One region of the Shinella sp. AETb1-6 genome, then DNA from elsewhere that is predicted to be linked to it. Evidence: riboswitches for the same ligand, from Rfam matches in the RefSeq annotation. Region 1 holds a riboswitch; each other region holds the start of a gene.
What was found. A riboswitch is a leader RNA that binds a small molecule or an ion and turns the genes downstream of it on or off. The one in region 1 is predicted to bind cobalamin.
Positions count from the first base shown of each region.

Region 1 (7,528 bases):
AAAAATGACCGACACGAAGACAGAAACCGCCCTTTCCTCCGATCCGACGGAAGTCCGCCGCCAGAAGCTCGAGCAGCTGCGCAAGACGATCGGCGATGTGTATCCGGCGCATTTCCACCGCACGATGACCAATGCGGAACTGGCCGACAAATACGAGACGCTGGAACCGGACACGGAAAGCGGCGACGTCGTGACGGTCGCCGGCCGCGTCTATTCCTCGCGCAATTCCGGCATGTTCATGGACATCCATGACGCCTCGGGCAAGATCCAGATCTTCAGCCACAAGGATACGACCCCGCAGGAGGCCCGCGACCTGCTGCCGATGATCGATATCGGCGACATCATAGGCGTGACCGGCACCGTGCGCCGCACCAAGCGCGGCGAGCTGACGATCAACGCGCAAGAGATCGTCATGCTGACGAAGACGCTGCTGCCGATGCCCGAGAAGTGGCATGGCGTTTCGGATGTCGAGATCCGCTACCGCAAGCGTCACCTCGACATCATGACCAACGAGGAATCGAAGCTGCGCTTCCAGCAGCGGTCGAAGATCGTCTCGGGCATCCGCCGCTTCATGGAAAACGACGGCTTCATGGAAGTCGAGACGCCCATGCTGCACTCGGTATACGGCGGCGCAACGGCCGAGCCCTTCAAGACGCACCACAACACGCTGAAGCTCGACATGTACCTGCGCATCGCGCCGGAACTGTTTTTGAAGCGCACGCTGGTCTCCGGCCTCACCGACAAGGTGTTCGAGATCAACCGCAACTTCCGCAATGAGGGCGTGTCGACACGGCACAATCCCGAATTCACGATGATGGAGTGCTACTGGGCCTATGCCGACTACGAGGACATCATGGACCTCGTGGAACGCCTCTTCGCCGAACTGGCCGTCAAGATCCACGGCTCGACCGAATTCGCCTATGGCGACAAGGAGCTCTCCTTCAAGGGCCCGTTCAAGCGCGTGCCGATGCCGGACGCCGTCAAGGAAGCGACCGGCATCGACTTCCTGGCCATCAAGACGGACGAGGAAGCCCGCGCCGCCGCCAAGGCTGCCGGCTTCGAAGTCGAGAAGGACTGGACCTGGGGCGAGTGCCTTGCCTTCATCTTCGAAGAGAAGGTCGAGGGCACGCTGATCCAGCCGAGCCACGTCACCCATTTCCCGAAGGACATCTCGCCCTTCGCCAAGGAAGTGCCGGGTGAGCCGCGCCTCGTCGAGCGGTTCGAGACCTATTGCAACGCCTGGGAACTCGGCAATGCCTTCTCCGAACTCAACGATCCGGAAGAGCAGCGCGCCCGCATGGTCGAGCAGCTCAACCAGGCCCATGCCCGCGGCGAGAAGGACAAGCAGCTCGACGACGAGTTCCTGGATGCGATCGACCAGGGCATGCCGCCCGCCGGCGGCCTCGGTATCGGCGTGGACCGCCTGATCATGTTGCTCACCAACGCCCCGTCGATCCGCGACGTCATCCTCTTCCCGGCCCGCCGCGCAAAGGCGGACTGAGGCCGGATCATAATCCGAAAACACAAAGCCCCGTCACCGGCCGGTGACGGGGCTTTTTATCGAGATCGTGCAGCGCTGCCTTACGCTTCGATCGACACGTCGCCGATCGGCCGCGAGCAGCAGGCAAGGATGTAGCCTTCCTCGATTTCATCATCGAGAATGCCGCCATTGTGGTTCATCTCGACCTCGCCGGAAATCTTCATCACCCGGCAGGTGCCGCACAGGCCGCCTTCGCAGGCCGCGCCGATACGCACCCCGGCCGATCGCGCCGTCTGGAGGATCGTCTGGCCGGGCGGGCATTTCGCATCCTTGCCCGCCATGGTGAAGGTGACGGTCGAGACCGCGTTGGCATCGACCTCCTGCTCACCCGCACCCGCACGGATCGCGATTTCCTCCGGCGCCGGCGCGGCCGCCGGCTGGAAGCTTTCCTCGTGGTAGCGGTCCATGTTGAAGCCGCAGACCTTGAGCATGTCGCGCACGCCACGCATGAAGGGTTCCGGGCCGCAGCAGAAGACGGTGCGGTCACGGAAATCGGGTGCCAGCAGCGACAGCCGGGCGGCATCGATACGGCCGCGCACGCCGTGCCATCCGTCACGCGGATTGTGGCCTTCCACGACGAAGCCCAGCGACAGGTTGGGCATCTGGGCCGCAAGACATTCGAGCTCCGCCTTGAACAGCAGGTCTTCCGGCTTGCGGGCGCAGGTGACGAAGGCGACATCCGATTGCGGGCTGCAATCCGACATCCACCGCGTCATCGACATCATCGGCGTCACGCCGGAGCCGGCCGAGATGAAGAGGTACTTTTCCGCGGGATAGCGCACGAAGGAGAAATCGCCGAGCGGGCCGAAGGCCTTCAGCTTCATGCCGGGACGCAGATGATCGAACATCCACCGCGTGCCGATCGAGTTCTTCTGCGCCTTCACCGTCACGGCGACGGAGAAGGGACGCGAAGGCGTCGAAGACAGCGTATAGGTCCGCATGACGGGATCGTCTTCCGAGACCGGCAATTCCAACGTGACGAACTGGCCCGGCAGGTACCGGAACCAGTTGTCGCGATCGGAACGGAAGGTAAAGGTCATCACATCAGCCGTCTCCACCGTGACAGCGATGCACTCCAGCATATGCTGGCGATCGTTCCACGGCTGGAGTTCGTCGAAATGGCGGAAATCGCTCGTGGCCGTCATGTCAGGCGACCCGCGACAGCGGCTTCTTGGCGCCGTCGAGCCGCTCCACCATGAAGTTGGTGTACCACTCGACGAACTGCATCACGCCGCCCTCGTCTTCGGGCGAGTAGGGGCCGGGCTGGTAGGCCGGCGAGCGAATGCCGAAGGCGTTTTCCTCGACGATCCGGCGGTCCTGGTCGTTGGTTTCCGTCCAGACATGCGTAAGCTCGTCGAGCCGGTAGTCCACGCCCTCGACCGCATCCTTGTTGACCAGCCACTTCGTCGTGACCTGCGTCAGCTCGGGGCCGAGCGGCAGGACGCGGAAGGTGATGGCGTGATCGGCCAGCACATGGTTCCAGGTCGTCGGGTAATGGAAGAGCAGCAGCGTGCCGATATGGCTTTCCAGCACGTCGCTCGACAGCGGCCGCTGCACGGCGCGCGCGCCGGACATGGTGTAGCTCTCGGCATCCTGGATGAGCGGCATGCGGGCGGCACGGAACTGGCCAGACGGCGAGATCTTGAACTCGCTCGGCAGGCCGGCGGCTTCGCACTTCGCCCAGTGCTCCGCGATGACAGGATCATCCTTGGCGCCCTGTACGCCCGTCGCGCTCGGCGCTTCGGGATAGGTGCGGCAGAGTTCCGGATGGTTGGCGGCGCAGTGGTAGCACTCGCGGTTGTTTTCCCACACGAGCTTCCAGTTGCCCTTCTCGATGATCGTGCTCTCGAAAGCGACCTTCGTCTCGCCGAGGCGGTGGCGGGCGAGATAGGGATCGACGAGATTGCGGAACGGCGCGAAATCGGGCGCCTCGTCTGCAAGGCAGATGAAGATATAGCCGCCGACCGTCTGGCAGTGGATCTGCTTCAGGCCGTGCTGGGTCTTGTCGAAATCCTCGGCCATGTGGCGCGCGAAGAGCAGCGAACCGTCGAGTTCGTAGGTCCACTGGTGGTAGGGACAGACGAGCTTGGCGGAAGAGCCCTTGTGCTGCGTGCACACGCGCGAGCCGCGATGGCGGCAGGAATTGTGAAGGGCGCGAACGGTGCCGGTCCGGTCGCGGGTGACGACGACGGGATAATCGCCCACCTGCACCGTGAAATAGTTGCCGGACTTGGGGATCTCGCAGTCGTGGCCGATGAACAGCCAGTCGCGGTACCAGATCGTCTCAAGATCGAGCTTGTAGTAATCGGGGTCGATGTAGAAAGCCTGCTCGAGGCTGTGGCCTTCGCGCCGGTTCTTGAGCTTGCGGAGCACGTCGCTGTGAATGTCCATGCCGGATCCTCAGAATATCCAATAATTTGCCGAGGCGCGCTGAGGAGACGGCATCCGGGCGGCAAGCCGCACGGTCTGCACGCTTCCCGGCCGCCCGCCGCAGCCAGTCACGATCGTTACTCCAGGCTGGTTTCCGGGCTGAGGAGTGTCCTTGGCCGATCATGATCCGGACAGAAAGCCTCGCGGCTCGTCTGGGACCATGCCTTCCGGACCTGGTGCAGCGCCTTCCCGGACCTCCCGTCCAGTGGCTTCCTGCTGCACCTTGCTCCAACACCGTTGCGGGGGCAGCGCCGGATTTAAACCGGCTTCCCAATTCTCCACCCCTCCCTTGGAGGCGGGCACCTTGAGTGTTCTTATCTAACCGCAAGAATGTCCGGGCGGCATGCCGGAAAACGACATGCCATCATGTTTTGACGACAGCCGCCTTTGCAGGGGTTCCATCTGCATCGCTTTCATTAAGCCAAAGGTTTCAATGCGATGAGCCTAATTTTGCGGCGCTATGCGTATAGTTTTGGCAGCGGACTGCCAAATGACGTCAGGTTGTCATATTGCGACCACAAAGGGTGCATCTGGAAACGGCACGCTGTCGGAAAGGAAAGCTTAACGACGTTTCCATACTCTTTCGTCGATAAAGGCGCGACGATGGGGTGCGACGGGTGCAGCAGACAGGTTTCCGATACTACGACGCTGTCGCCTTCAAGCGCGCGAACCCGCCCCGATCCGCGCATACCGAATTCCTGCGCACGGGGCGGATCGATCGCACGCCGACCTGGAGCGCTACGGAAAAGCGGTATCTCAGCTACGAAGAAGTCGCCGAGCGCACCGGCCGCAAGCTGGAACGGGCCGGCAGCATCACCCACGGCCGCATCAACCGCTTCCACCAGTCCATCCAGTTTCCCCGCCTGATCTTTCACCGAACGCTCGCCGGCACGCCGCATCTCGGCTATTGCCACATCACCGTCGCCAAGTCCCGCTTTGCCGAATTCGAGAATGTTCAGTGGGCCTTCTACATGGCCAATTTCCAGGCCGAGATCGGCGCCGACAGCGACCACGGCGAGCAGTTTTTCGATAGCATCTCCCACACGCCGGGCCGCATGTATTTCGCCGTCGCCATCATGCCTGCGGAAGAAGCCGGACGGCTCAGGATCGACAGCAAGATACGCGGAAACGGCGTGCTGTTTCGCACCGATGACCCGAAGCTGGCGATGAAGAACGTTCTCATGCTTGGCGCAGGCAACGAGGCGCTGCGCAAGATCATCCGGGCGATGTAGCGGGGCAGCGACCGTTGGCTCAGGACGCCCGGTAGAGCATCCAGTCGCGACCGGAAGCGGCGGATTCGCCCGGTCCATGCACGACGACCCTGTCACCGCCGCCAGCCCGCGCCTCCGCCAATGCCTGTTCGCAGGCCGATGACAGAGCCAGCGCGCTATCGGCCCGGTCGGCCATGCAGACACCGGCGGACAGGGTCAGATGGCCGAGATTGCGGCCCGTGCGCGGATCGCGCAGCGCCACCGTCTCGAACGTATTGCGCAACTGATCGATGAGCCGCAACACCTCGGCTTCGTCCCCCGTGCGGAACAAGAACCCGAAGCGCAGGCCATCGAAACGGACGGCGAGGTCTTCACCGGGGAACACCTGGCGAATGAGGCCGCCATAGAAGGTCACAAGGTGATCCGAAAGCGCCTCGATCTGCGCGGGAGAAAAGCGCCGTCCTGCATCGACCTCGGCGATGGCGACCCCGCACAGCATGGGCAGTTCGGCATTGGCATAGACGCCGGCAAGCGCCTTGTTGAAGGCCCGGCGATTGCCGAGTTTCGTCGGCGGATCGATGAACTTCATCGCCTCGAATTCCGCCATCTCCTTCTGGATGCCGTCCATGACGACCGATTGCGCCGCGACCTTCTTCTCCATTTCCGCCGTGTGCGTGACACGCAGCTCCGTTGCCCGCTGGAGCGCCTCGAGCGAAGTGCCGAGCGCGCCCTCGCCCATGCCGCTGGCATTGCGGATCACCTGCGACGCTTCGCCGATCAGGCGGCCATAGTCGGAAAGCGAGGCGCGCTCCTGGCCGAGCAGGTCCATGAAATTGGCCATCTCGTTGGTGATCGCGCCCGCCGAGCGCTGCAGCACGCTCGCCTCGTGCTGATGCGGCAGGTATTTGCGCCCGAGCTCGTCGAGCCCCGCCTGGGTCTTGTATTTGCCGAGCGCAATGAACTCGCGCACGAGGTCGGGGTTGTTGCCCGCGTAGGCCTCGTAAACCAGCTCGTAGTTTCGCGGCAGGCCCTCGATGCCCATCTGCTTCATGGCCGTCGCAACGCGCAGCGCAACATCGATCGTGGAGGATTTCTTGTGTGTCATCAACCGGAACCTGTGGGCACAACCTGTTACCATCAGGCATATCAGTGCGCCCTTACGGCCAGTCTAATCAGGTCGCTCCAATTTTAGGCAATGGGCTGGCCTCTTGGCATTCGCTGCCAAAGCCCTGTAAAGGAAGCCGACGAAACGGAAGCGCGAAATGGCTGATATCGTGGACACGAGGACGGATGCGGCGGCAGCCCTGGAGCGCGCCTGCGAGGCCCTGTCCCGCGGCGTGCCCGTCGCCATTCCCACGGAAACGGTCTACGGCCTGGCAGCCGACGCCACCGACCCGCTGGCGATCACCCGCATCTATGAAATGAAGGGCAGGCCGCGCTTCAACCCCCTGATCTGCCACATGGCCGATCTCGCGATGGCGGAGCAACACGCGGTCTTCGATCCCCTGTCGCGGGCACTCGCGCAAGCCTTCTGGCCGGGACCGCTGACGCTCATTGTGCCGATCCGTCCCGAAAGCGCCATCCATCCGCTGGCGCGTGCCGGCCTGGATACGGTCGGCATCCGCGTGCCGGCGGGCTTTGCAAGCCGTCTGCTCACCGCCTTCGGCCGCCCGCTGGCGGCACCCAGCGCCAACACGTCAGGCAGGATCAGCCCGACGACGGCTCGCCACGTCGCCGATGACTTCGGGGACAGGCTGGAACTGGTTCTCGACGGCGGTCCGGCAGCCGTCGGGCTCGAATCCACCATCCTCAAGGTCGAGGGCGACGCGATCCGTCTGTTGCGGCCGGGCGGCCTCGATGTCAGCGAGATCGAACGCGTGACCGGCCGGCGCGTCCAGCGCAACGAAAAGGCCGGTGCCGCCATCGAGGCCCCCGGCATGCTGGCCTCGCACTATGCACCCGTGGCGCCCGTGCGGCTTGACGCAAGCGACGTCAAACCGGGCGAAGTGCTCATTCGCTTCGGCGGCGCACCGCTTCCCGGCGAGGATGCCGCAGCACTCGTGCTGGATCTGAGTCCGGCCGGCAACCTGGCCGAAGCGGCCGCCAATCTGTTCGGCTATATGAAGCGTGCGGACGCGACCGGTGCCGGCTCCATCGCCTTCTCGCCGATCCCGGAGACCGGCCTCGGCGAGGCCATCAACGACCGCCTGCAACGGGCCGCCGCGCCGCGCGGCTAGATTTATGACGGCATTCCCCGGCGCCGATGCAATGCGTTTGGGCGGGAGATGCACAGGAAGGAACGACGACGCATGGTCCAGGCGACCCTTTCCCCCGACCTCATCGCGCG
Region 1 is NZ_WUMM01000007.1:29,710-37,237, reverse strand. It holds gene lysS (lysine--tRNA ligase) at 5-1,501, shown strand; gene GR158_RS14005 (hybrid-cluster NAD(P)-dependent oxidoreductase) at 1,582-2,685, opposite strand; gene GR158_RS14000 (aromatic ring-hydroxylating dioxygenase subunit alpha) at 2,687-3,931, opposite strand; cobalamin riboswitch at 4,038-4,292, opposite strand; gene GR158_RS13995 (DUF6656 family protein) at 4,588-5,202, shown strand; gene GR158_RS13990 (diguanylate cyclase domain-containing protein) at 5,222-6,286, opposite strand; gene GR158_RS13985 (L-threonylcarbamoyladenylate synthase) at 6,444-7,418, shown strand; gene GR158_RS13980 (FAD-binding oxidoreductase) at 7,491-7,528, shown strand, end outside.

Region 2 (7,528 bases), on a different contig from region 1:
GGTCGATCGCTGGAGGAGTCTATCTCTAAGTGCAGACGCTTTTGGCTTTGATCTAGTTCGAATTTCGGGAGTTGATGGTGCAGAAACGCCGCCCGAAGAGCGCATCGACTGTGATTCAAAAAAATTCAAACGTAACAATGGCCGTGGCATGCTGCCTGGCGAATACGGCTGTTATCGAAGCCATTTGGGAGCACTTGCCACATTCTACGCGACGGGTGAACTCACAGCTGTCATTGTGGAAGATGATATTAAGCTGTCTGTGGATCTTGTTGTGCGTGCCGACGCAGCTATCAAAGCCATTCCGGATGCAGACGTCGTGAAGCTATGCAACCACCGCGTTGTCGGTTTCAAGCATGTCACGACTTCGGAAGCGGGCGATGAGATCGGCCGTGCGGTGCATGGTCCGCAAGGATCCGCTGCGTGTTATGTCGTTACGCGGAAAGGCGCCAAGCGTTTGCTCGAAGGCCTGAACATCATGGAATATCCGTGGGATGTCGCCTTGGAGCGTGGCTGGGCTTATGATGCGCAAATCTACACGACGCGTTATGACGTGGCCGCTCCAGGGCGTGATAGCACGACGATTGCCACAAGTTCTGTATACCGTTCCACCAAGTTTCCCTGGTGGAAGCGGTTCAGGACATACGCTATCCGAATCCGGGAGACTATTTGCAGGATCGGATATGCGCGAAATGGCTGAGCAACCTACGGTATCGCGCACTCGTGTGAACGCCGTGCTGTTTTCTGTTTTATGGGCGCTCATGGCATCCGCTATGCTGGTGGAGAGCGATACCTATCGCTATATCTCCATCGCCTTGGTCGTATTCGCCGTTGTCTGGCAGAAGGATGACGTTCGACGTGTTTCCCGGGACTGGTTGACGACTGCCTGCTACGTTTGGGCTCTTTACGCGGCTGGCCGCTTTCTCTTTGGCGTGTTTGTCGCCGGAGAGAAGGGTACATCGGAATGGCTCTACATCTTCCCAGCCGTGTTTCCGATTGTTGGTGTGGCCCTCTACGCCACCAGAGCCTATGTGTTCGCGGCCGCCACGTTGATTGTTTTCGTTGGTTTTGTGGCGCTCCTGACTACGCTGAGTCCTACCACGATCCTGGCAGGTGCGAGGGCGGCGCCGCTATTTCACAACAATCCCATTCATGCGGGGATTGGCAGTTGCATGCTTTTCTTGACCTCAGTCTTCTGGTCGCTCTACGCGGCGGAGACCGGGCGTTTGAGAGGCCGTTTCAAGTTGCCGGTGTTAGGGCTGGGTGTACTCACGGCCATTCTCAGTCTTTTCGGCGCTCTTGGCGCGCAATCGAAAGGCGCTTGGTTGGCACTCGTCTTCGTCATGGTTCTGATGGCTACTCTCACGTTGCTCCATCATGCGGGCAGATGGCGGTTGCATCTCTTGAGCGGTCTCTTCTTGACTGCGGTGGCGATGGTTTTGATTTCAACCTCCTATGTCGAGAAGGTTGCAGGCCCCACGATCGAAGCCGCGGCGAAACTGACGGATGACACCGTTACGACGGAGGGGCCGATTGCATCCATGCAAAGGGCGATCGCTGACCCGTCGACACCGTCACCCATGCGCGAACGTCTGAAATTGTGGTCGAATGCCATTGAGTTGATCCAGGCCGCTCCGCTCTTTGGTTGGGGCAATGAATGGCTGCGTGAGTGGCGCAAAACGACCTATGCGGACGTCGACTTCACGTTGATCCACAATGGTTATCTCGAAATCATGGTTCGCCACGGCATTCTCGGAATAGCCCTCCTGCTTGTTTTCGTGGTGATCTCCGTCCGCCGCATCCATGCTGCGCACCGCAGTGGTGTCATCTCCTCCAGCCTTACAGCCTATTTGTACAGTCTCGGCTTCTTCTTCTTCTGCACGATAACGACGAACTCCAACAACCGTCTCGCTCTGGGTGAATCCTTCTTCATTCTGGGAGCTGCGGCCGTGTTTGCGATCAGTCTCGCGCAGGAAGATTGGATGCGACGTGAGGACCGCGAGCGTTTGTCCGTCAAGATTTAACCCGCGTCTCGGCAAGCCCACCGGATTACGGCTCCCTGCGCGAGCCGGAGAAGCGGCCCCTAATCGACCTACTCGATTAATTCCCCTCTCTCCGGCATCTTGCCGGCTGTCCGGCACCCCGGAATACTTGGCGTCAAATTGTCATTGAGGGTGTTGTGCGGGATGAGTGCTCTTGAAGCTGTAATCGATGGTGTTGGCGATCGCATCGATGGTCTCGTGGCGGCGCATCGGGCGGGGCATGGGCTGGCGAGGGCGTTTTATCAGGATGCCGAGATTTACCGGCGCGACATGGAGCGGGTGTTCCGCCGGCACTGGCACTGTATCGCGCATGAGAGCGTGATCCCCAACGCCAACGATTTCGAGGTCTTCCGCATCGATACGGAGCAGGTGATCGTCACGCGTGCCGCGGATGGCAGCATCCATGCGGTGCTGAACGTCTGTCGCCATCGCGGGGCCGAGGTCTGCACGAAACAGAAGGGCAATGCGCGCGTTTTCGTCTGTCCCTACCACGCCTGGACCTACGGCAACGACGGCAGCCTCAAGGCCGCGCGGCTGATGCCGAAGGATTTCAGGCGTGAGGATCATGGCCTGAAGACGCTCAACGTCCGCGTGGTCGAAGGGCTGATCTTCATTTCCTTCGCCGAACAGCCGCTCGATTTTTCCGAAGTCGAGAACCTGCTGCATGCCACCTGTGGGCAATATGGCTGGGCGAGCGCGAAGGTGGCGCATCGCGAGACCTATCCGGTGGCGGCGAACTGGAAGCTCGCCGTCGAAAACTATGTCGAATGTTATCATTGCGGCCCGGCGCATCCGGAATATTCGCAGACCCATGCGCTCGAACAGCCGCTGCATATGATCGAGGCGCTGAACGAGGCGATGGAGGCGCGCACCTGCGCGCTCGGCATCGAGGTCGGATCGGGCAATCACTGGCAGACGTCGCGCGAGGGCCGCGAGGCGATCCACGCCTTCCGTTATGCGCTCTATGACGGCGTTCAGAGCGGCAGCGAAGACGGCAAGGCGGTCGCGCCGCTGATGGGCCGCTTCACCGATTTCGATGGCGGCGTCACCTCCATCCATCTCGGCGGCACCACGTTCCTCGTCTGCTATCCCGATCACGGCATGATCTACCGCTTCATTCCGAAAACGGCTGAAAGCTGCGAGATGGAGCTGATCTGGCTGGTCGACGGCAAGGCGGAGGAGGGCAGGGATTACGACCTCGCCAAGCTCACCTGGCTGTGGAAGGTCACGACGGAAGAGGACAAGGCGATCATCGAGCACACCGCACGCGGCGTGCAGTCGCACTACTTCGTGCCCGGGCCGATCGCGCCGATGGAGCAGAACGAGCTGCGCTACATCGAGTGGTATCTGGACGAGATCAGCCGCCCGTAATTGTTCTCATGGCTCGGAATATCCGGGCCATCGCTCCCTTCGCGGGATGGCCGGCATCGTCACGGCGATCGTCGCGCTGCCGGCGCGCGGCGCCGGTTATGCAGGTCGCGCGTGACGATTTCCGATCGCGGACACCATTTCAGGCGCGCCGCCGATCGAGGAAATATTGGATAACCGATCATAGCTGTTGACGCATTTTTTACCTCGTCTACTATATCTTGTGTTCGAGGTTCCTTCGATTCGAAAGTGTCGAGGGCTAAGATGGGAACCCGGGGCGGCCATGATGGCCGCATTGTCCGGGGCTGCCCCCGCAACTGTAAGCGGTGAGCGTTCATCCGATGATGTCACTGAGGCGCCAATGCCTTGGGAAGACGGATGACCGTGTCGACCCGTGAGCCAGGAGACCTGCCTCGCGCATGAACGTCCACGGGCGGGGTGTCCGGATGGCGAGCGACGGGTCGCGAATGATCTCGCCCCCGCGTCTCCCTGTGCACCCTGCTGAAACTGTCTCTCGGGGTGAAGCCATGTCGATCTTGTTTACAGTCTCTCCGCGCGTTTAGGCGGACGCCCCTGACCGGTCGTCCCGCGGGCGGTCGCTTATGTCTCTGCAATATTTCGAACGGTCATCGGCGGATGGCCGATCGCTTCCCCATGCCTGATCGAAAACGAGGAAAACCATGTCCATAACAGTCTATTCCAAGCCCGCCTGCGTCCAGTGCACCGCGACCACCCGCGCGCTCGATCGCCAGGGCATCGATTACAGCGTCGTCGACGTCTCCGAGGATGCCGATGCCTTCGCGCTCGTGCAGGGTCTCGGCTATCGCCAGGTTCCCGTCGTCATCGCGGGCGAGCGGCATTGGGCCGGTTTCCGCCCGGACATGATCAGCGCGCTCGCCTGAACGGGCCGATGGGCGGGCTCGTCTATTTTTCAAGCCGGTCGGAGAACACCCGCCGCTTCGTCGAGAAACTCGGCGTCGCGGCCGTCCGCCTGCCGGTCGATGCGACGGACGAGCCGCCGAGGGCGCAGGCGCCCTTCGTGCTGGTCTCGCCGACCTATGGCGGCGGCGGGGAAAAGGGAGCGGTGCCGAAGCCGGTGATCCGCTTTCTGAACGATCCGCACAATCGAAGCCTGATCCGCGGTGTCATCGCGGCCGGGAACACCAATTTCGGCACCGGATACGCGCGTGCAGGCAACATCGTCTCCGCGAAATGCGCCGTGCCGTACCTCTATCGTTTCGAACTGCTCGGAACGGATGAGGATGTCGACAACGTCAGACAAGGGCTGGAACGATTTTGGACACGATGACGATAGACAAGCCGGCAAAGGTGCCGGAAATCACCGCGCAGGACTATCACGCGCTCAACGCCATGCTGAACCTCTACGACGAGGAGGGCAAGATCCAGCTCGACAAGGACCGGCAGGCGGCCAAGCAATATTTCCTCCAGCACGTCAACCAGAACACGGTGTTCTTCCATAATCTTCGGGAAAAGCTCGATTATCTGGTGACAGAGGGCTATTACGAGCAGGAGGTGCTGGACCAGTATTCCTTCAATTACGTGCGCGACCTCTTCGACCACGCCTATGACAAGAAGTTCCGCTTCCCGACCTTCCTCGGTGCGTTCAAATATTACACGTCCTACACGCTGAAGACCTTCGACGGGAAACGCTACCTCGAGCGCTACGAGGACCGCGTCTGCATGGTGGCGCTTGCACTGGCGCGCGGCAACGAGGCGCTTGCCCGCGACCTCGTCGACGAGATCATTTCCGGCCGCTTCCAGCCGGCGACGCCGACCTTCCTCAATGCCGGCAAGAAGCAGCGCGGCGAACTCGTCTCGTGCTTCCTGCTGCGCATCGAGGACAACATGGAAAGCATCGGCCGCGCGATCAATTCGGCGCTCCAGCTTTCCAAGCGCGGCGGCGGGGTGGCGCTGTCGCTCACCAACCTTCGCGAAATGGGCGCGCCGATCAAGCAGATCGAGAACCAGTCCTCCGGCGTCATCCCGGTCATGAAGCTGCTGGAGGATAGTTTCTCCTACGCCAACCAGCTCGGTGCGCGGCAGGGCGCCGGCGCCGTCTATCTCAACGCCCACCACCCCGACATCATGCGCTTCCTCGATACCAAGCGCGAGAATGCGGATGAGAAGATCCGCATCAAGACGCTGTCGCTCGGTGTCGTCATCCCCGACATCACCTTCGAACTGGCGAAGAACAACGAGGATATGTATCTCTTCTCGCCGCATGACGTGGAACGCGTCTACGGCGTCGCCTTCTCCGAGATTTCGGTCACCGAAAAATACCGCGAGATGGTCGAGGACAGCCGCATCAAGAAGAAGAAGATCAAGGCGCGCGATTTCTTCCAGATCATCGCCGAGATCCAGTTCGAGAGCGGCTATCCCTACATCATGTTCGAGGACACGGTGAACCGGGCGAACCCGATCGCCGGCCGCATCTCCATGAGCAATCTCTGCTCGGAAATCCTGCAGGTGAGCGAGCCGAGCGCGTTCAACGCCGATCTCTCCTATGCGAAGATGGGCAAGGACATTTCCTGCAATCTCGGCTCGCTCAACATCGCGGCCGCGATGGATTCGCCGGATTTCGGCCGGACCATCGAGACCTCGATCCGGGCGCTCACGGCCGTCTCCGAGATGAGCCACATCTCGTCCGTTCCCTCCGTGGAAAAGGGCAACGACGACAGCCACGCCATCGGGCTCGGCCAGATGAACCTGCACGGCTATCTCGCCCGCGAGCGCATCTTCTACGGCTCGGAGGAAGGCGTCGATTTCACCAATATCTACTTCTACACGGTGACCTACCACGCCCTCCGCGCCTCCAACCGGCTGGCCGTCGAGAAGGGCATGAGCTTCAAGGGTTTCGAGAACTCGAAATATGCCTCGGGCGAATATTTCGACAAATATACCGGGCAGGAATGGCTGCCGGCGACGGAGAAGGTGCGCGGCATCTTCGAAGAGGCCGGCATCCATATCCCCACGCAGCAGGACTGGCTGGAGCTGAAGGCGGCCGTCATGGACGGCGGGCTCTACAACCAGAACCTCCAGGCGGTGCCGCCGACCGGCTCGATCTCCTATATCAACCACTCGACCTCCTCGATCCATCCGATCGTCTCGAAGATCGAGATCCGCAAGGAAGGCAAGATCGGCCGCGTCTACTACCCCGCCGCCTTCATGACCAACGACAACCTGGACTATTACCAGGACGCCTACGAGATCGGCCCGGAAAAGATCATCGACACCTATGCGGCGGCCACCCAGCATGTCGACCAGGGCCTGTCGCTGACGCTGTTCTTCCGCGACACGGCAACGACGCGCGATATCAACCGGGCGCAGATCTACGCCTGGAAGAAGGGCATCAAGACCATCTATTACATCCGCCTTCGCCAGATGGCGCTGTCCGGCACGGAAGTGCAGGGCTGTGTCTCGTGCGCGCTGTGATTTCGGGGAAGACCATGAATATCCAAGTGAAGACCAAGGCCCCGAAGGCCGCCGCCGCGGTGCGCGCCATCAACTGGAACCGCATCGAGGACGACAAGGACCTGGAGGTCTGGAACCGCCTGACGGGCAATTTCTGGCTGCCGGAAAAGGTGCCGCTGTCCAACGACATTCCCTCCTGGGCGACGCTGAAGCCGGAGGAGCAGAAGCTCACCATCCGCGTCTTCACCGGGCTCACCCTGCTCGACACGATCCAGAACGGCGTCGGCTCCGTCCGGCTGATGGAGGATGCGGCCACGCCGCATGAAGAGGCGGTTCTGTCCAACATCTCCTTCATGGAGGCCGTGCACGCGCGCTCCTATTCCTCTATCTTCTCGACGCTCTGCCTGACGCCCGATGTGGACGACGCCTATCGCTGGTCGGAGGAAAACGAGTTCCTGCAACGGAAATCGGCGCTCATCATGGAGCAGTACGCGTCCGCCGATCCCTTGAAGAAGAAGGTCGCTTCCGTCTTCCTCGAAAGCTTCCTGTTCTATTCCGGCTTCTATCTGCCGATGTACTGGTCGAGCCGGGCGAAGCTCACCAACACCGCCGACATGATCCGCCTCATCATCCGCGACGAGGCCGTGCACGGCTATTACATCGGCTACAAGTTCCAGCGCGCCACCGAG
Region 2 is NZ_WUMM01000004.1:242,209-249,736, forward strand. It holds gene GR158_RS08920 (glycosyltransferase family 25 protein) at 1-697, shown strand, start outside; gene GR158_RS08925 (O-antigen ligase) at 681-2,021, shown strand; gene GR158_RS08930 (SRPBCC family protein) at 2,184-3,410, shown strand; cobalamin riboswitch at 3,621-3,838, shown strand; gene nrdH (glutaredoxin-like protein NrdH) at 4,088-4,309, shown strand; gene nrdI (class Ib ribonucleoside-diphosphate reductase assembly flavoprotein NrdI) at 4,318-4,716, shown strand; gene nrdE (class 1b ribonucleoside-diphosphate reductase subunit alpha) at 4,713-6,860, shown strand; gene nrdF (class 1b ribonucleoside-diphosphate reductase subunit beta) at 6,875-7,528, shown strand, end outside.
Region 2: linked by a shared signal. The riboswitch ahead of nrdH (glutaredoxin-like protein NrdH) and the one ahead of GR158_RS14000 (aromatic ring-hydroxylating dioxygenase subunit alpha) in region 1 are both predicted to bind cobalamin.

Region 3 (7,528 bases), on a different contig from region 1:
CTCCGGCCTCAGCCTGCTGATCTCCCAGCGCGGCGCGACCTTCTTCACCGATACGTACGTCACCTTCAACCCGACGCCCGAGGAAGTCGCGGAAATGACGGTGATGGCGGCCAAGGAAATCCGCCGGTTCGGCATCACGCCGCGTGCCGCCCTCGTCTCGCACTCGAACTTCGGCTCGCGCGATTCCGACAGCGCCTACAAGATGCGCCGCGCGATGGATATCGTGCGTGAAATCGACCCGACGCTGGAAGCCGATGGCGAAATGCACGGCGATGCCGCGATTTCCGAAACGCTGCGCCAGCGCGTCATGCCGAACTCGACACTGTCGGGCGAAGCCAACCTGCTGGTCTTCCCGAACCTCGACGCCGCCAACATCACGATGGGCGTGGTCAAGACCATGACCGACAGCCTGCATGTCGGCCCGATCCTGCTCGGCGCCGCCCTGCCCGCCCATATCCTGTCGCCGTCGGCCACGTCGCGCGGCGTCGTCAACATGGCGGCACTTGCCGTGGTGGAAGCCTCCTACCCGGATTGATGCCGCAAGCGGCCTATCGAGACGGACGGCCGCCGGCAAACCGGCGGCCGTTTTCGTCAGGACGGTCCCGAAAGGCTGATCCTGCGCGTGATGCCGATCGCTTCCAGAAACGCCGCATCGTGGCTGACGACGACAAGCGCGCCGTCATAGGCCCGCAGGCCCGCCTCCACCGCCTCGATGGAATCGATATCCAGATGGTTCGTCGGCTCGTCCAGCACGAGCAGCGCCGGCGGCTGCCCGGCACCCAGCACGCAGGCGAGACCGGCCCGCAGCAACTGCCCGCCGCTGAGGCTTCCCGCCACCTGCAAGGCCGCATCCGCCCGGAACATGAAGCGCGCCAGGGCCGCCCGGCAGGCATTCTCGTCCGCCCCGGGATTGATCCGCCGGAAATTGTCGCGGATCGACAGGGCCGGGTCGAGCAGGCTCACCCGCTGGTCGAGCAGGGCGAGATCGGTGAAAAGGCGCACGCTGCCCTTCGCCGGTTGCAGGTCGCCCGTCAGCAGCGACAGGAGCGTGGTCTTTCCCGAACCGTTCGGGCCGGTGATGGCGATGCGCTCCGGCCCGGTGACGACGAGGGAGAAATCGCGGATAACCGGTTGCTCCGGCCGGTAACCGGCCGTGACATCCTCCATGCGCAGGACCACCCGGCTTGCCGGCAGGTGCGTCGGCGGCACGCTGACCGTCAGGGGCTGGAGCACTTCGATACGCGCGCGGGCCTTGGCGACGGCGTCGCCCACCTCCGCCTGCCGGCCTTCGGCAAGCCGCGCATTCGCACCGCCCGTCAGCTCGCTGCGCTCCTTCATGGCACCGAGAACGATGCGGGGGATATCGCCCCGCGCCCGCTTGCGGCGGCCGGCACTGTCCCTGCGAGCCTGCCGTTCGGCGATGGCTTGCATGGTACGCGCCACCTCGCCCGCATGCTTTTCCGCATCGGCGAGATCGCGATGGGCTGCGGCCAGTTCGAGCGCCTTGCGCTGCCGATAGGCGCTCCAGTTTCCACCATAGCTGCTGGCGCCGAGCGATGTCAGTTCGACGATGACGTCCATCGTCTCCAGCAATTCGCGGTCATGGCTGACGACCACCGAGCCGGCCCGCCAGCCCGCAAGCAGGTCGAGCACCGCCTGCCGGCCCTCACGGTCGAGATTGTTCGTCGGCTCGTCGAGCAGCAGGAAGTCCGGCTCCTGGAACACCAGGGCCGCAAGCGCCGCCCGGGTACGTTGCCCGCCCGACAAGGCCGAAAGCAGGGTGTCCGGGCCCGCCTGAAGCCCGAGACGCGCGAGCGCGGCTGAAAACCGCACCTCCACGGTCCAGTCGGCATCGGCAAGCGCGTCGGCGTCCGCCTCGCCGCGCTCCGCGCGGGCGATGAGGTCGAGCATATCGGCAATGCCGAAAAGATCGGCGACGGTCTCGCCAGCGGTGACCTGCACGGTCTGGCGCAGCACGCCAAGCGTGCCGTCGACGGTGATGGTCCCCGATTGCGGGACGAAGTCGCCCGTGACGAGCCTGAGCAGCGTCGTCTTGCCGACGCCATTGCGGCCGACAAGGCCGGTGCGCGCGGCGCCGAAGGTCAGGTCGAGATCGGAAAGAAGTGTGTGCCCGTCAGGCGTGGACCACGAGATTTTGGAAAGCGCGATGGAATGCGGCATGGATGCGGATATCCCCGATGACAAAACGAAGTCGATTTGTGGTCGGGTTGAAATCCATGAAGCACCATCCGGTCGGCATTGACGATGGCCGCAATCTAGGGGCTGACCAAGGCGGATGCAAGGCAGGCGGATATCGAGGCCGTTAATCACGAATGCCTGTCGGCGTTGCACTTGTCCCGGTGCGCCCTATGATAAGCTGACGAAGACCGGTTTTCGCCGGCCGTTTCGACATGCTCGAAGATCGATAGGGATCGATACCGTGAAGGGACGCAGTCGCTTCCTGTTTGCCGTCGCAACCGGCCTGTCGCTTCTTTTCTCCGGCGGCACGGCGTTGGCCGACGTGTGCCAGCGCCTGAAAGCGGAACTCGCAGGCCTCCCCAAGGTCGTGGTGGATACCGCGAACGCCCGCAAATACGCTTCCGCCATCGCCCGCCAGAACATCCAGCTGCGGCAGGCCAGGAGCGACCAGCGCCGCCTGCGCTGCTCCAGCGGCAGCATCATCGTGATCGGCGGCGCGAATGCCGATGCCTGCGCCACGCTCGCCACCGTGATCGTCAAGATGGAGCAGAACCTCCAGATCCTCGACAGCAAACGGCGTGACCTGTCGGGTGGCGGCACGTCGAAAGCCAGGCGCAACCAGTTGCTCTCCAGGCTCGAGGCCGAGGGCTGCAACGACGCGAAGGTGACGCCGGTTGCCGCGACCGAGCGCCTGCGCTCGCTCGACGACACGCGCACCCTGCCGCTGGGAACGACGCCCGAAGGCAGCGACCGGCTGCAATTGCGCTCGCTGGGCGGCAATGCCGGGCACGGGAGCCTGCGCACCGTCTGCGTGCGCACCTGCGACGGTGGCTTCTTCCCGATCTCCTCCAACGCGTCGCCGATGGATTTCCGCCGCGACCAGCAGGTCTGCGCCATGATGTGCCCGCAGACCGAGACGGAACTGTTCTACCAGGCGATGGGCCGCGGGCAGGAAACCGAGCAAATGACGTCCACGGTCACCGGCCGCGCCTATGTCGAATTGCAGAACGCCTTCGCCTACCGCACGCGCGATCTCTCCAAGCCCGGCGCCTGCGGCTGCAACCTTTCGGCCTACTATCAGGAAATGATCAAGCGCGAAAAGGCGGCCGGCGGGGAGACGACGACGGAAACGGCGCCCGATGGCGGGGCCGGCTCCGTAAGCACGATCCACACCCTGCCCCGCAAGGAAGAGGCGAAGGTTCCGGTCAAGGCTGCCGAGCGCGATTACGACCCGTCCAAGCAAAAGGTGCGCACGGTCGGCCCGGCCTTCCTGCCGGAAAACGAATCCGCGATCGACCTCGGCCGCCCGGCCGGTGCCGACGTCAACTGACGTCCGGCCAGCGCTCCTCGAAGACCAGTTCCTCCAGCGGCAGGCGCTGCCGCCAGCCCTTCACGGCCAGCTCCGGTTCACCATAGAGCTGATCGACGAAACCGACGCACAGCCAGGCGACGATCTCGATATGGTCAGGAATGCCGAGGATCGCGCGGATATCGCTATCGTGAAAGATGCTGACCCAGCCGACGCCCACCCCTTCCGCCCGCGCCGCAAGCCAGAGGTTCTGCACGGCACAGACGGTGGAATAGACATCCATGCGCGGATTGTGCGTTCGCCCCAGCACGACGGACCCTGCCCGTGTCGGATCGCAGGTCACGCAGATGGACAGCGGTGCCTTCAGGATGCCTTCGAGCTTCAGCGCGCGATAGCGTGCCTGCCGTTCGCCGGAAAACATCGCCTGCGCCTCGGCATTGGCTTTCAGGAAGGCCGCATGCACCGCCTGCCGGGTGGGCAGGTTACGCACGAGAAGGAAGTTCCACGGCTGCATGAAGCCGACCGACGGCGCATTGTGCGCCGCCTGCAACAGCCTGCGGACCAGATCGTCCGGCAAGGGATCGGGCAGGAACTGGTCGCGCACGTCGCGGCGTGTTTCGATGGCGCGGTAGACGGCCTGCCTCTCCTCACATGGAAAGGCATCCGCCCGGACCAGAGGGTCCCACGGTTCGGTTCGCATCGTCATCTCCCCAACAATGCGCAAAACCTGCCGCCGTCCGCGCGGTTCGGTCTATCTCGCCAGGCCGGTCTTCTGACTTCGGTTCACACGGCCTCGCCCTGCCTTCCCGGTTGAACAACCAGTGGCAAAACCCTGAATCGATTCAAGGTTTTATGGACAAGCCATCCCCGTCACAGCGTTGGGCACGTACCGGACCTGGGTTTCCCCGCACCGGTTTCCCGATTCTCCCGCAAGCGGGCACCTGACGGCCGGATTGTGCACGGCACGGCCGAACGATCAAGCCCGCAACACGAAATCTGCCGAAAGTCGCAAGCGGGCAGTCGCCCGTCTCGCTACCCCCGGTCGCGGAAGCGGTTGGTGATGGGGTAGCGACGGTCGCGGCCGAAGTTCTTGCGGGTGATCTTCACGCCGGGCGCCGACTGGCGGCGCTTGTATTCGGCGATATAGAGCAGGTGTTCGATCCGGTGGACGGTCGCCGCGTCGTGGCCGCGCGCCACGATCTCCTCCGTGCTCATCTCCAGCTCGACGAGGCATTCGAGGATGTCGTCGAGCACCGGATAGGGTGGCAGGGAATCCTGGTCGGTCTGGTTCGGCCGCAACTCTGCGGACGGCGCCTTGTCGATGATGTTGTGCGGGATCACCTCGCCGGTCGGGCCCAGCGCGCCCGGCGGCACATGCTGGTTGCGCCAGCGCGACAATGCGTAGACCTGCATCTTGTAGAGGTCCTTGATCGGGTTGAACCCGCCGTTCATGTCGCCGTAGAGCGTGGCATAACCAACCGACATTTCCGACTTGTTGCCCGTCGTGACCACCATCGAGCCGAACTTGTTCGAAATCGCCATCAGGATCGTGCCGCGCGTGCGGCTTTGCAGGTTTTCCTCGGTGATGCCTTCTTCCGTGCCCTCGAAGGTCTCCGACAGTGCCGAAAGGAAGCCGGTCACGGGCGCCTCGATCGGCACAATGTCGTAACGGCAGCCCAGCGCCTTCGCGCAATCGGCGGCGTCCTTGAGCGAATCCTCCGACGTGTAGCGGTATGGCAGCATCACGCAGCGCACGCGCTCCTCGCCCAGCGCATCGACGGCGATGGCTGCGCAGATCGCGGAATCGATGCCGCCGGACAGGCCGAGCACGACATTCTTGAAGCCGTTCTTGTTGACGTAGTCGCGGAAGCCGAGCAGGCAGGCGCGGTAATCCGCTTCCTCGCGCTCGGGAATGTGCGACACCGGGCCGCCGTCGCAGGCCCAGCCGTCGCCGTGCCGCTTCCACGTCGTGAGCGCGATGGTCTCCTCGAACTGGCTCATCTGGAAGGCCAGTGTCTTGTCGGCGTTGAAGGCGAAGCTCGCGCCGTCGAAGACAAGCTCATCCTGCCCGCCAAGCTGGTTGGCATAGAGGAGCGGCAGTCCGGTCTCGATGACCTGCTTCAGCACGACCTGGTGGCGGATATCGACCTTGCCGCGATAATAGGGCGAGCCGTTCGGCGACAGCAGGATTTCCGCGCCGCTTTCCGCCAGCGTCTCGCACACGCCGAGTTCGCCCCAGATGTCCTCGCAGATCGGAATGCCGAGGCGCACGCCGCGGAAGTTCACCGGTCCCGGCATCGCGCCCTGGTCGAAGACGCGCTTCTCGTCGAATTCACCATAGTTCGGCAGGTCCACCTTGTCGCGCACGGCGATGACCTTGCCCGCATCCAGAACGGCGATGGCATTGTAGCGGCCGGTCTCGTCCTGCCGCGGAAAACCGATGATGACGCCCGGGCCGCCATCCGCCGTGTCGGCGGCGAGATCCTCGACGGCGCGGTGGCAGGCCTTCAGAAAGGCCGGCTTCAGCACGAGATCCTCCGGCGGATAGCCGGAGATGAAGAGTTCCGTCAGCAAAAGCAGGTCGGCGCCCTGCGTTGCGGCGTCCGCACGCGCGGCGCGCGCCTTGGCCAGATTTCCGGCCACATCGCCAACCGTCGGGTTCAATTGCGCGACAGCAATGCGCAGCGTCGTCTTTTCAGTCTCGGAAGTCATCTCTGCGGACCCGTCTCCTCTTGTGTCCGATCGTGCAGCCGCACGCTCGGACGGTCGCAAGCTCTTTAGAACATACCGCGCACTTTTGGAATGAACAGCCGCACCGATTGAAAACAACGGGATGCAAACCCGGTTCGCCCGCATGCGGCGCTCCACCATTGCTGCGCGGCAACAGACTGAACCAAAGCGTATGGGCAACGTTAAAGGAAGCGTTCATCTCCTGTTCAAGATGACATCCATATGACAGAGAGACGAAAGTTTTGTGAAATCGGAGAAGGCCTTGGCCCTGTTAACGACCGCAGCGGTGGCAGTCGAAGCCACGGAGAAACGCACCGACAGGATAGGCTTTCTCACGCGCCATGCCAAGACGCTGGCGGTTTTTCGGTCGCTCACCGTGTCGGGCATCCTGGCGCTCGCAACCGTCGTCGCCATCGAGCTCATCACGCGCGGTTCCGTCCAGCAGACCTATGCCTACCTCACCAATCTCCAGCAGCCCGGCTGGACGACGACGGGCGTGTTCTTCCTGCTCTATCTCGCACTGGATGCGCTGATCGGGCGGCAGCACAAGGCCGTGCTGCTGGTCTCGCCGCTCGTTATCCTGATGGGCGTGATTTCGCAGCAGAAACAGGTCTTCCTTACAGATCCTCTCTACCCGACCGACCTGCTGTTCGGGCGCCAGATCCTCGAACTGATGCCCGTGCTGGTGCAGGACCGTCCGTGGACGGCGGCTGCCCTTGCGCTTGCCGTCGCGGTAGGCATGGCCGGCCTCATCGCCCTGTGGATCTTCGCCTGGCGCCGCTTCCGTCCGCTGACCCGCAAGGAACGCCTGGCGCGCCTGGCGCTTGCGGTGCCGCTGCTGGCCGGCTTCGCCTCCATCATGGATTACAACGAGTTCTCCTGGATGCGTGACCGCCTGAAAGTCTTCCCCATCATGTGGGATCAGGCGGAGAACTATCGCCACAACGGCTTCATGATGGCCTTTGCCATCAACCTGCCCATGGCCAATGTGCAGGCCCCCGCGGGCTACATGGTCGATGCCATCGACAAGATTCCATCCAAACCTCTGCCTGCCGGCACCTCCCATCGCACGAAGCCCGACGTCATCGTCGTCATGAGCGAGTCGCTCTGGGATCCGACACGGCTGGAAACCGTGAAGCTTTCCGCCGACCCGATGCCGGTCATCCGCGAAAACGAGGGCGGCAACGTCTTCTCGCCGGAATTCGGCGGCCTCACCGCCAATGTCGAATTCGAGGCGCTGACGGGCTTCTCCAACGCCTTCCTGCCCACGGGCAGCATTCCCTACCAGCA
Region 3 is NZ_WUMM01000001.1:39,350-46,877, forward strand. It holds gene GR158_RS00160 (NADP-dependent malic enzyme) at 1-535, shown strand, start outside; gene GR158_RS00165 (ABC-F family ATP-binding cassette domain-containing protein) at 592-2,181, opposite strand; gene GR158_RS00170 (DUF2865 domain-containing protein) at 2,441-3,529, shown strand; gene bluB (5,6-dimethylbenzimidazole synthase) at 3,522-4,208, opposite strand; cobalamin riboswitch at 4,253-4,468, opposite strand; gene GR158_RS00180 (NAD+ synthase) at 4,541-6,220, opposite strand; gene GR158_RS00185 (LTA synthase family protein) at 6,501-7,528, shown strand, end outside.
Region 3: linked by a shared signal. The riboswitch ahead of bluB (5,6-dimethylbenzimidazole synthase) and the one ahead of GR158_RS14000 (aromatic ring-hydroxylating dioxygenase subunit alpha) in region 1 are both predicted to bind cobalamin.

Region 4 (7,528 bases), on a different contig from region 1:
TTCCGCCGAAGACGTTCGAGATGTCCTCCTGGTTCGGCATCAGGGTGTTGACACAGAAATGGCGCGGGCGCTCGAAAGCAGGAAAACAGGAGCTCGCACGATTGATGCACACAAGAAGCGTTGCCGGCGTATCGCTGACACTGCAGACCGCTGAGGCGGTGAAGCCATAGCGCTTTCCGCCAGATTTGGTGGTTACGACGCTGACCGCCGCGCCGAGGCGCGACATTCCATTGCGAAACGTGGCTTTATCTACAATGTCGAAGCGGTGGTCGATCATGCCCATGTCGGCCTCTCAGGCGCGTGCGGGACTGGCGAAACCGAGGCAGCCGCCAACGTCCCCTGTCCGTATTCGGTTTATCAAAGTCCGTCGTCGCAGAATCAGCACGACCACACCGACGAAGTTGGTATAGCCGTGCTGGAATTGCAGTACCGACTGGTTTGCGACACCCCGGCCCAGCGAACTAGGCCGTGAGTTCTCTTCGGACGATCTCGGCGCCCGCGCTCAAGGCATTCAGTTTGCCTCTTGCCACGCGCCGTGACAGGGGCGCCATGCCGCAGTTGGTGCAAGGGCAAAGTTTGTCGGCGTCGACAAATTGCAATGCCTTTCGCAGAGTGTTGGCGACCTCTTCCGGCGTCTCGATGGTGTTGCTCGCCACATCGATGGCGCCGACCATCACTTTCTTACCCCGAACAAGTTCCATGAGATCCATTGGAACATGGGAGTTGTGGCACTCCAGCGAGATCATGCCGATACTGGATTTCTGCAGTTTGGGGAAAGATTCTTCATACTGCCGCCACTCCGACCCGAGGGTCTTTTTCCAGTCGGTGTTCGCCTTGATCCCGTAACCGTAGCAGATATGCACGGCCGTTTCGCACTTGAGCCCTTCGATTGCCTTTTCCAGGGTCGCAACACCCCAGTCATTCACCTCGTCAAAGAAGACATTGAATGCGGGCTCATCGAATTGGATGATATCCACGCCAGCAGCCTCAAGCTCCCTGGCTTCCTGATTCAGGATTTTGGCGAACTCCCAGGCCAGTTTTTCGCGGCTCTTATAGTGGTTGTCGAAGAGCGTATCGATCATGGTCATCGGACCCGGCAGAGCCCATTTGATGGGCTGCTTCGTCTGCTGACGCAGGAACTTCGCGTCTTCAACGAAAACGGGCTTCTGTCGAGACACGGCGCCGACGACTGTCGGAACACTCGCGTCATAGCGATCCCGGATTCTGACAGTCTCGCGTTTCTCAAAATCAACGCCATCGAGGTGCTCGATGAACGTCGTGACGAAATGTTGGCGCGTTTGCTCACCGTCGCTGACGATGTCGATACCTGCCTGTCGCTGATCGTCCAAGGACAGGCGCAAGGCGTCTTGTTTGCCCTCGATCAGTTCTTCATCCTGCAATTTCCAGGGCGACCAGAGTTTCTCAGGCTGTGCAAGCCACGAGGGTTTCGGCAGGCTGCCGGCGGTGGACGTGGGCAAGAGTGTTTTCATGTCAGGCAACCTTATGCGTTCAGCTCGTCAAAGAACGGCGTTGGAAGACCACTGCTCAAGAATGGTCTTATATGGTTTGATGAAGTGCTCCTCAGCGAACTTTCCCTGCTCGGCGGCCAGGCGGCTGCGTTCTTCCCGGTCATAGACAATTCGGGTCAAAGAATAGTCCGAGTGCTGCAAACTTGGCTGGTAGCATGCCCCTGCTGTGGAATTGGCGTTGTAGATTTCGGGCCGGTAGATCTTCTGGAACGTCTCCATCGTGCTGATGGTGCTGATCAGTTCAAGATTGGTGTAGTCACCAAGCAGGTCACCGAGAAAATAGAAGGCCAAAGGCGCAACGCTGTTCGGCGGCATGAAATACCGGACCTGCAATCCCATTTTGTGGAAATAATGGTCGGTCGAAGACAATTCGTTCTGCTGGTATTCAACACCCAAGACAGGGTGCTGATTGCCCGTCCGGTTATATGTCTTGCTGCTCGAAGCGCTCAGGCAGATCACCGGCGGCTTATTGAAAGCCTTTTTGTAGGCATCTGAACTCAAAAAGCTTTTGAACAATTTTCCATGCAGATCGCCGAAGTTGTCCGGTACGCTGAATTCAGCGCGGCCCTTGTTGTGCGCCGGCAGCAATACGCTGAAGTCATAGTCCCGGACGTAAGAGGAAAAATTGTTCCCGACAATGCCCTGAACGCGTTCGTTGGTTTTCCGATCGAGAATGCTCGTTTTCAGGATTTCGATCAGCGGGAAGGCATCACTACCGCCATCGTCGCCGATGGTCAGCTCAGCCGAAACGATTTCGAGTTCGACGGAATAGCGATCGCCCTTTGGGTTGTCCCAATGCGCCAAGGCATTGAATCGGTTGTCAATCATCTTCAAGGCGTTACGCAGGTTCTCCTGCCGGCTCTCGCCTCTGGCTAGGTTGGCAAAATTGGTTGTGATGCGCGTGCTATCTGAGGGGCGATAGTCCTCATCGAACGAAATGCTCTTAATAGAAAATATAAATTCGTCGTTCATGGCGATCCGAGGCGCGAATTTCCGAGCTGAACCCTGCATGTATTTCTCACTTGTCTGACTGTATTTTCCGCTTCCGCAGTTGGGAGCCTGCATACACTCTGCGGTCAACGGAGTTGCCAGCTATGTAGCTGAAGCATCAATCGGCTAAAAATGGTATTATCTCATCGACGGATGAGCCACGCTCATGGTTTGGCTTGATGAAGCCCCCTCCGCGACATTCCCGTGATCGGCACCTTGACCACTCCAGCGACATGCGACATTGGTTCATCATCGTGGTTCTGCGGGCGAAAGTCCGGAGCCAAGAGGGAATTCGGTGAGGGCTTTGTTGCAGCCCGATGCCGAAGCTGCCCCCGCAACTGTAAGCGGCGAGCGAAGGTCCATTCGTGTCACTGAGGCATGCCTTGGGAAGACGGACCAGAGCGAAGACCCGTAAGCCAGGAGACCTGCCGCGGTAGATAACGTCCACGGGCGGGGTGTCCCGGAGTGCCGCTTTCGCGATCGGCCCCCTCGTGCCGTCGTCTCTGCGTCATGCCACTGCCCGGCCGCAACTGATGGCAGTGCCGATGACAGAGATCGCGACGATAGAAGAGCCAGCGCAGCACGGCTCGACAACCAGTCTCATCGATATCGTTTTTCCCGGAGACACCAACCATCACGGCACCTTGTTCGGCGGAACGGGGCTTGCTCTCATGGATCGTGTTGCTTTCATCGCGGCAACCCGGTTCGGGCGAGCGCCGTTCGTGACCGCCTCATGCGAGCGCATTGATTTCAGGCAGCCCGCGCGTATCGGGCATATCGTCGAATTCTCAGCCAAGCCGGTCAAAGCCGGTCGCCGCTTCCTGACGGTCGAAGTCGAAATGGCGGCAGAGACCATTGTCGGTCGGCAGCGGCACATTTGTACGCGCGGCACCTTCCATATGGTCGCCGTGCCGGAGGGCGAGGACGCCGCGCATCACGCCTTGCCCGAACTGCTTCACAAAGAGGCACGGTGCACGGGCGGAGCAGTTACCATGGTCGAGATTGTGTTTCCCGATCAGGCAAACAGCGTCGGCCGGATGTTCGGGGGCGAAGCGATCGCCTACATGACCAAAGCCGCATTCGTCGCAGCATCGCGCTACTCCGGCAAGCTGGTGGTCCTCGCCTCATCGGAGCGTATCGATTTCGCAAGAGCAATCAAGATCGGCGAAATCGTCGAGGCGGAAGCACGCGTCGAGCGCGTGGGCCGTAGCTCCATGTCCATCGAGACCAGACTTTGGTCCGAAAACCTCCTGACGGGGGAGAGGCAGATTACGGCAGCCGGGCACTTCACGATGGTGGCGGTCGACAAGGATCATCGGCCAGTGCCGGTTGGGGATGTTGCCACGGCGGACATCGTTCCCCTTGAGCACGGGCGGGCATAGCCATGCTGGACAGGCAACATCTGTCGATCCTGCGTGAAGTCCACCGCCTCGGCAGCCTGACCGCTGCCGCGGAGCGGCTGAACGTCTCCCAATCCGCTCTCAGCCACACGATCCGAAAGCTCGAAGAGCGCTACGGCGTGGCAATGTGGGAAAAAGACGGCCGCAACCTTCGCCTCACCGAGGCAGGCCGCTACATCGTGACGCTGGCGCAACGCGTTCTGCCCCAGATCGAAAGGGCTGAAGATGTCCTGTCGGATTATCGCGACGGCCAGCGAGGTTCGCTCAAGATCGGTATGGAGTGCCATCCTTGCCACCAATGGCTGATGGGTGTCACAAAACCCTATCTCGTGGAATGGCCGGATGTCGGCCTGGAACTGACGACGTCGTTCGCTCTCGGGGGCGTGGCGGCGCTGACCGGATACGAGATCGATATCCTGATCACGCCGGATCCGATCGAGGCGCTGGGCATCCATTATCTGCCGGTGTTCGATTACGAACTGGTGCTTGCCGTTCCGGCCGATCATCCGCTGGTGCTCAAAAGCCATGCCGAGCCTGCGGATCTTCTGGATGAGACACTGTTCACCTATCCGGTACCGCCAGAGCGGTTGGACGTTTTCACGCAGTTCCTGGTGCCCGCCAACTGCCGGCCGCGGCATCACCGCAATGTCGAGACGACGGAAATGATGCTCCAACTCGTGGCGGCAGGCCGCGGTGTAAGTGCCATTCCGAACTGGCTGGTGCATCGGGAAGCGGCAGCGCTCGGTGTCCGCCCCGTCCGTATCGGTGAGAGCGGGATACAGAAAAGCATCCATCTCGGCTTAAGAGATGGCGACGACACTGTCGATTTTATCGCTGGGTTTCTCGCGACGTCACGCCAAGCGTCTGCATGACGGAACGCCATCCCCATTAGCATTGGGCTGGTAGAATTTGCTGATCTTGATCATCAAGCACAACTCGCCGCCTTTGCGCCAAATCCCGAAAAGCGCAGTTCCGGTAGATAGACCGGCTGAAAGGCTCTTGAGTAGATTAGAATCGCCGACTGGCGCCACCGCTTGAGCGCCCGTGATTTCCACCAGCGAACCGCACATAAAGGCCGCCTCGTCGGATGCAAGGAAAGCGACGAGGGCAGCGACCTCCTCCGGCTTGCCAATGCGACCGAAGGGCACCAGCCTGTCGAGGTCTGCGATGGTGCGCCCGGACCGTTTCACTCCGGCCTCCAGCATGGGCGTGTGGATTTCGCCGGGGCAGACGGCGTTGACGCGGATTTTGTCCGGCGCGTAATCACGAGCAAGGTTCTGCGTGAAGCTCGCCACCGCCGCTTTCGTGACATTGTAGGCAATGTGGTTCGGCGCCGGATGGAGCCCCCATTGTGAGGCCGTATTCACGATGGCGCCGCCGCCGGCCGCAATCATATGCGGCAGCGCCGCCTGGCAAAGGTGGAACATCGCATCGAGATTGACCGCGAAGCTCAGTCGCCAGTCCTCCGGTGTCAGCGACAGCAGATTGCCGCGGCGGTTGATGCCGGCATTGTTGCAAAGCACGTCGATGCGGCCTTCCGTTCCGATCACGTTTTCGACGATGGCCCGGCAACCTTCCGCGGTCGCAATGTCACTGGCGAAGGCGCGCGCCCTGCTACCCGCAGCGCCGATCTGCGCGGCCGCCGCGTCAGCCCCTTCACCGTTCATATCCGTAAGCACGACGCTTGCGCCCTCGGCGGCGAAGCGGGCGCTGATCGCTGCGCCGATACCGCCGGCAGCGCCGGTTACGATAACGACTTTATCCTTGAAACGCATGGGATTACCTCATGTAGCTGCCGCCGTTCACATCCAGCACCGCGCCGTTCAGCGACGCCTGCGAGGGACGGAAGGCAAAGGCGGTGATCTCGCCGATTTCCTGCGGGTCGGCCATCCGGGCGATGGGAATGCCGGCCAGGGCCGCCGCCTCGCCATGTTCGGCGATATAGGCTTCGGCCATTCCGGTGCGCACCCAGCCGGGCGCGAGCGCGACGGCAGTCACCCCCTCATGTCCGTGGCTCTGCGCGATGGATTTGGTGAGGTTGATCAGGGCGGCCTTCGAGGCGCCATAGGCCATGGAACTGGAGGTATAGCCGCGCTGACCGGCGCGGCTCGCCATGTTGACGATCCGCCCGCCGCCGTGGATGCGGAAATGCTGGATGGCGAGCTTCGACAGGTCGACGGCCGACAGGAAATTGACCCGCATCTCGCGCGCCCAGACCTGCTGCCATTCCTCCATCGGCGCGTCGACCGCGACTTCCGAGCGGATGCCGGCATTGTTGACGAGGCCCGTCAGGCGGCCGGCGGCGGCCAGCGCACCGTCCCACAAAGCCTGCGGGCCGGCCGGGTCCGAAAGATCGGACGGCACGCACCAGCCCCGCCCGTCGAGCGCTCTCACAAGTGCCTCGGCGGCATCGCGATTGCGGCCGTAGTGGACGACGACATTGGCACCGTCTGCAACGAGCGCCCGGCAGATTGCCTGCCCGATGGCGCCCGTCGCGCCGGTTACGAGGATCGATTGTCCTGAAAGCATCATAGTTCACCCACCTGCGGACCCCAGGCATCCGACAGGGCGAAACCCTGCGCGAAGGCATCCTGCGGATCGAGCCGCAATTGCTGGCGGCCGAAGACATAGCCCCGGCCGGTGATGCGCGGCAGCACGGCGGGGCGGTCGCCGACCGTCGTCTCGCCGAGGATTTCCGCCGTGAATTCTCCGCCGATGATGCTGCGGGAGACGCGGATATCGCCGGTCTTCGCCTGTCCGCGCGCATGGAGGATGGCAAGATTGGCCGAGGACCCCGTGCCGCAGGGCGAACGATCCACCCGACCCGGCTTCAACGTCGTGCAGGTCACGACCGAGCCGTCCGGCTGGTAGTCGCGGAACATCACATAGGCAATCTCGTCGAGATCAGCGATTTCCGGATGCTCCACCGCCACCTGTTCGGCCAGCAGCGCCTTGATTTCGGTGCCCGCCTCGGCCAGCGCGCGGGCATGCTCCGGTACGAGGCGCAGCCCCACGCGGTCCACGTCGATCTGGGCATAGAAGACGCCGCCGAAGGCGATATCACCGGTGATCTTGCCCCATCTCGGCGTGTCGATCATCACGTCGAGTGCATGGACGAAAGCCGGAACGTTGTCGAGGCTGATCGACAGGCAGCGGCCATCCTGACATTGCGCGCGGGCGACGATCAGTCCGGCCGCCGTATCCAGCCGCACGACCGTTTCCGGCTCCGTCATCGTGACGCGGCCGATTTCCAGAAGCGCCGTCACCACGCAGATGCAGTTGGAGCCCGACATCGGATGGGCGCGGTCCGGTTGCAGCACGATGAAGGCGGCGTCGGCATCCGGCCGGGTAGATGGCAGGAGCAGGTTCGTCGTGTGGACGACCTGCGCCCGCGGCTCGCGTGTCAGGAAGAGACGGAGTGACGGGTCCACGTCGTTGAGATGGTTCATCTTATCGAGGATGGTCGCGCCCGGGATTTCGGGCGCGCCACCGATGAGGACATTGCCGCTTTCGCCCTGGCAATGGACGAGCAGGATATCGAGCGCCTTGTCGAAGGTCATTTCAGATACCACCCCCAGGGCTCGTCGCTGACGAGGCGCGTGATCTGCT
Region 4 is NZ_WUMM01000009.1:32,183-39,710, reverse strand. It holds gene GR158_RS16685 (flavin reductase) at 1-283, opposite strand, end outside; gene GR158_RS16680 (methionine synthase) at 462-1,490, opposite strand; gene GR158_RS16675 (DUF1852 domain-containing protein) at 1,518-2,501, opposite strand; cobalamin riboswitch at 2,758-2,967, shown strand; gene GR158_RS16670 (acyl-CoA thioesterase) at 3,065-3,901, shown strand; gene GR158_RS16665 (LysR family transcriptional regulator) at 3,904-4,791, shown strand; partial or broken gene GR158_RS16660 (SDR family NAD(P)-dependent oxidoreductase) at 4,945-5,694, opposite strand; gene GR158_RS16655 (SDR family NAD(P)-dependent oxidoreductase) at 5,699-6,451, opposite strand; gene GR158_RS16650 (proline racemase family protein) at 6,448-7,479, opposite strand; gene GR158_RS16645 (aldehyde dehydrogenase family protein) at 7,476-7,528, opposite strand, start outside.
Region 4: linked by a shared signal. The riboswitch ahead of GR158_RS16670 (acyl-CoA thioesterase) and the one ahead of GR158_RS14000 (aromatic ring-hydroxylating dioxygenase subunit alpha) in region 1 are both predicted to bind cobalamin.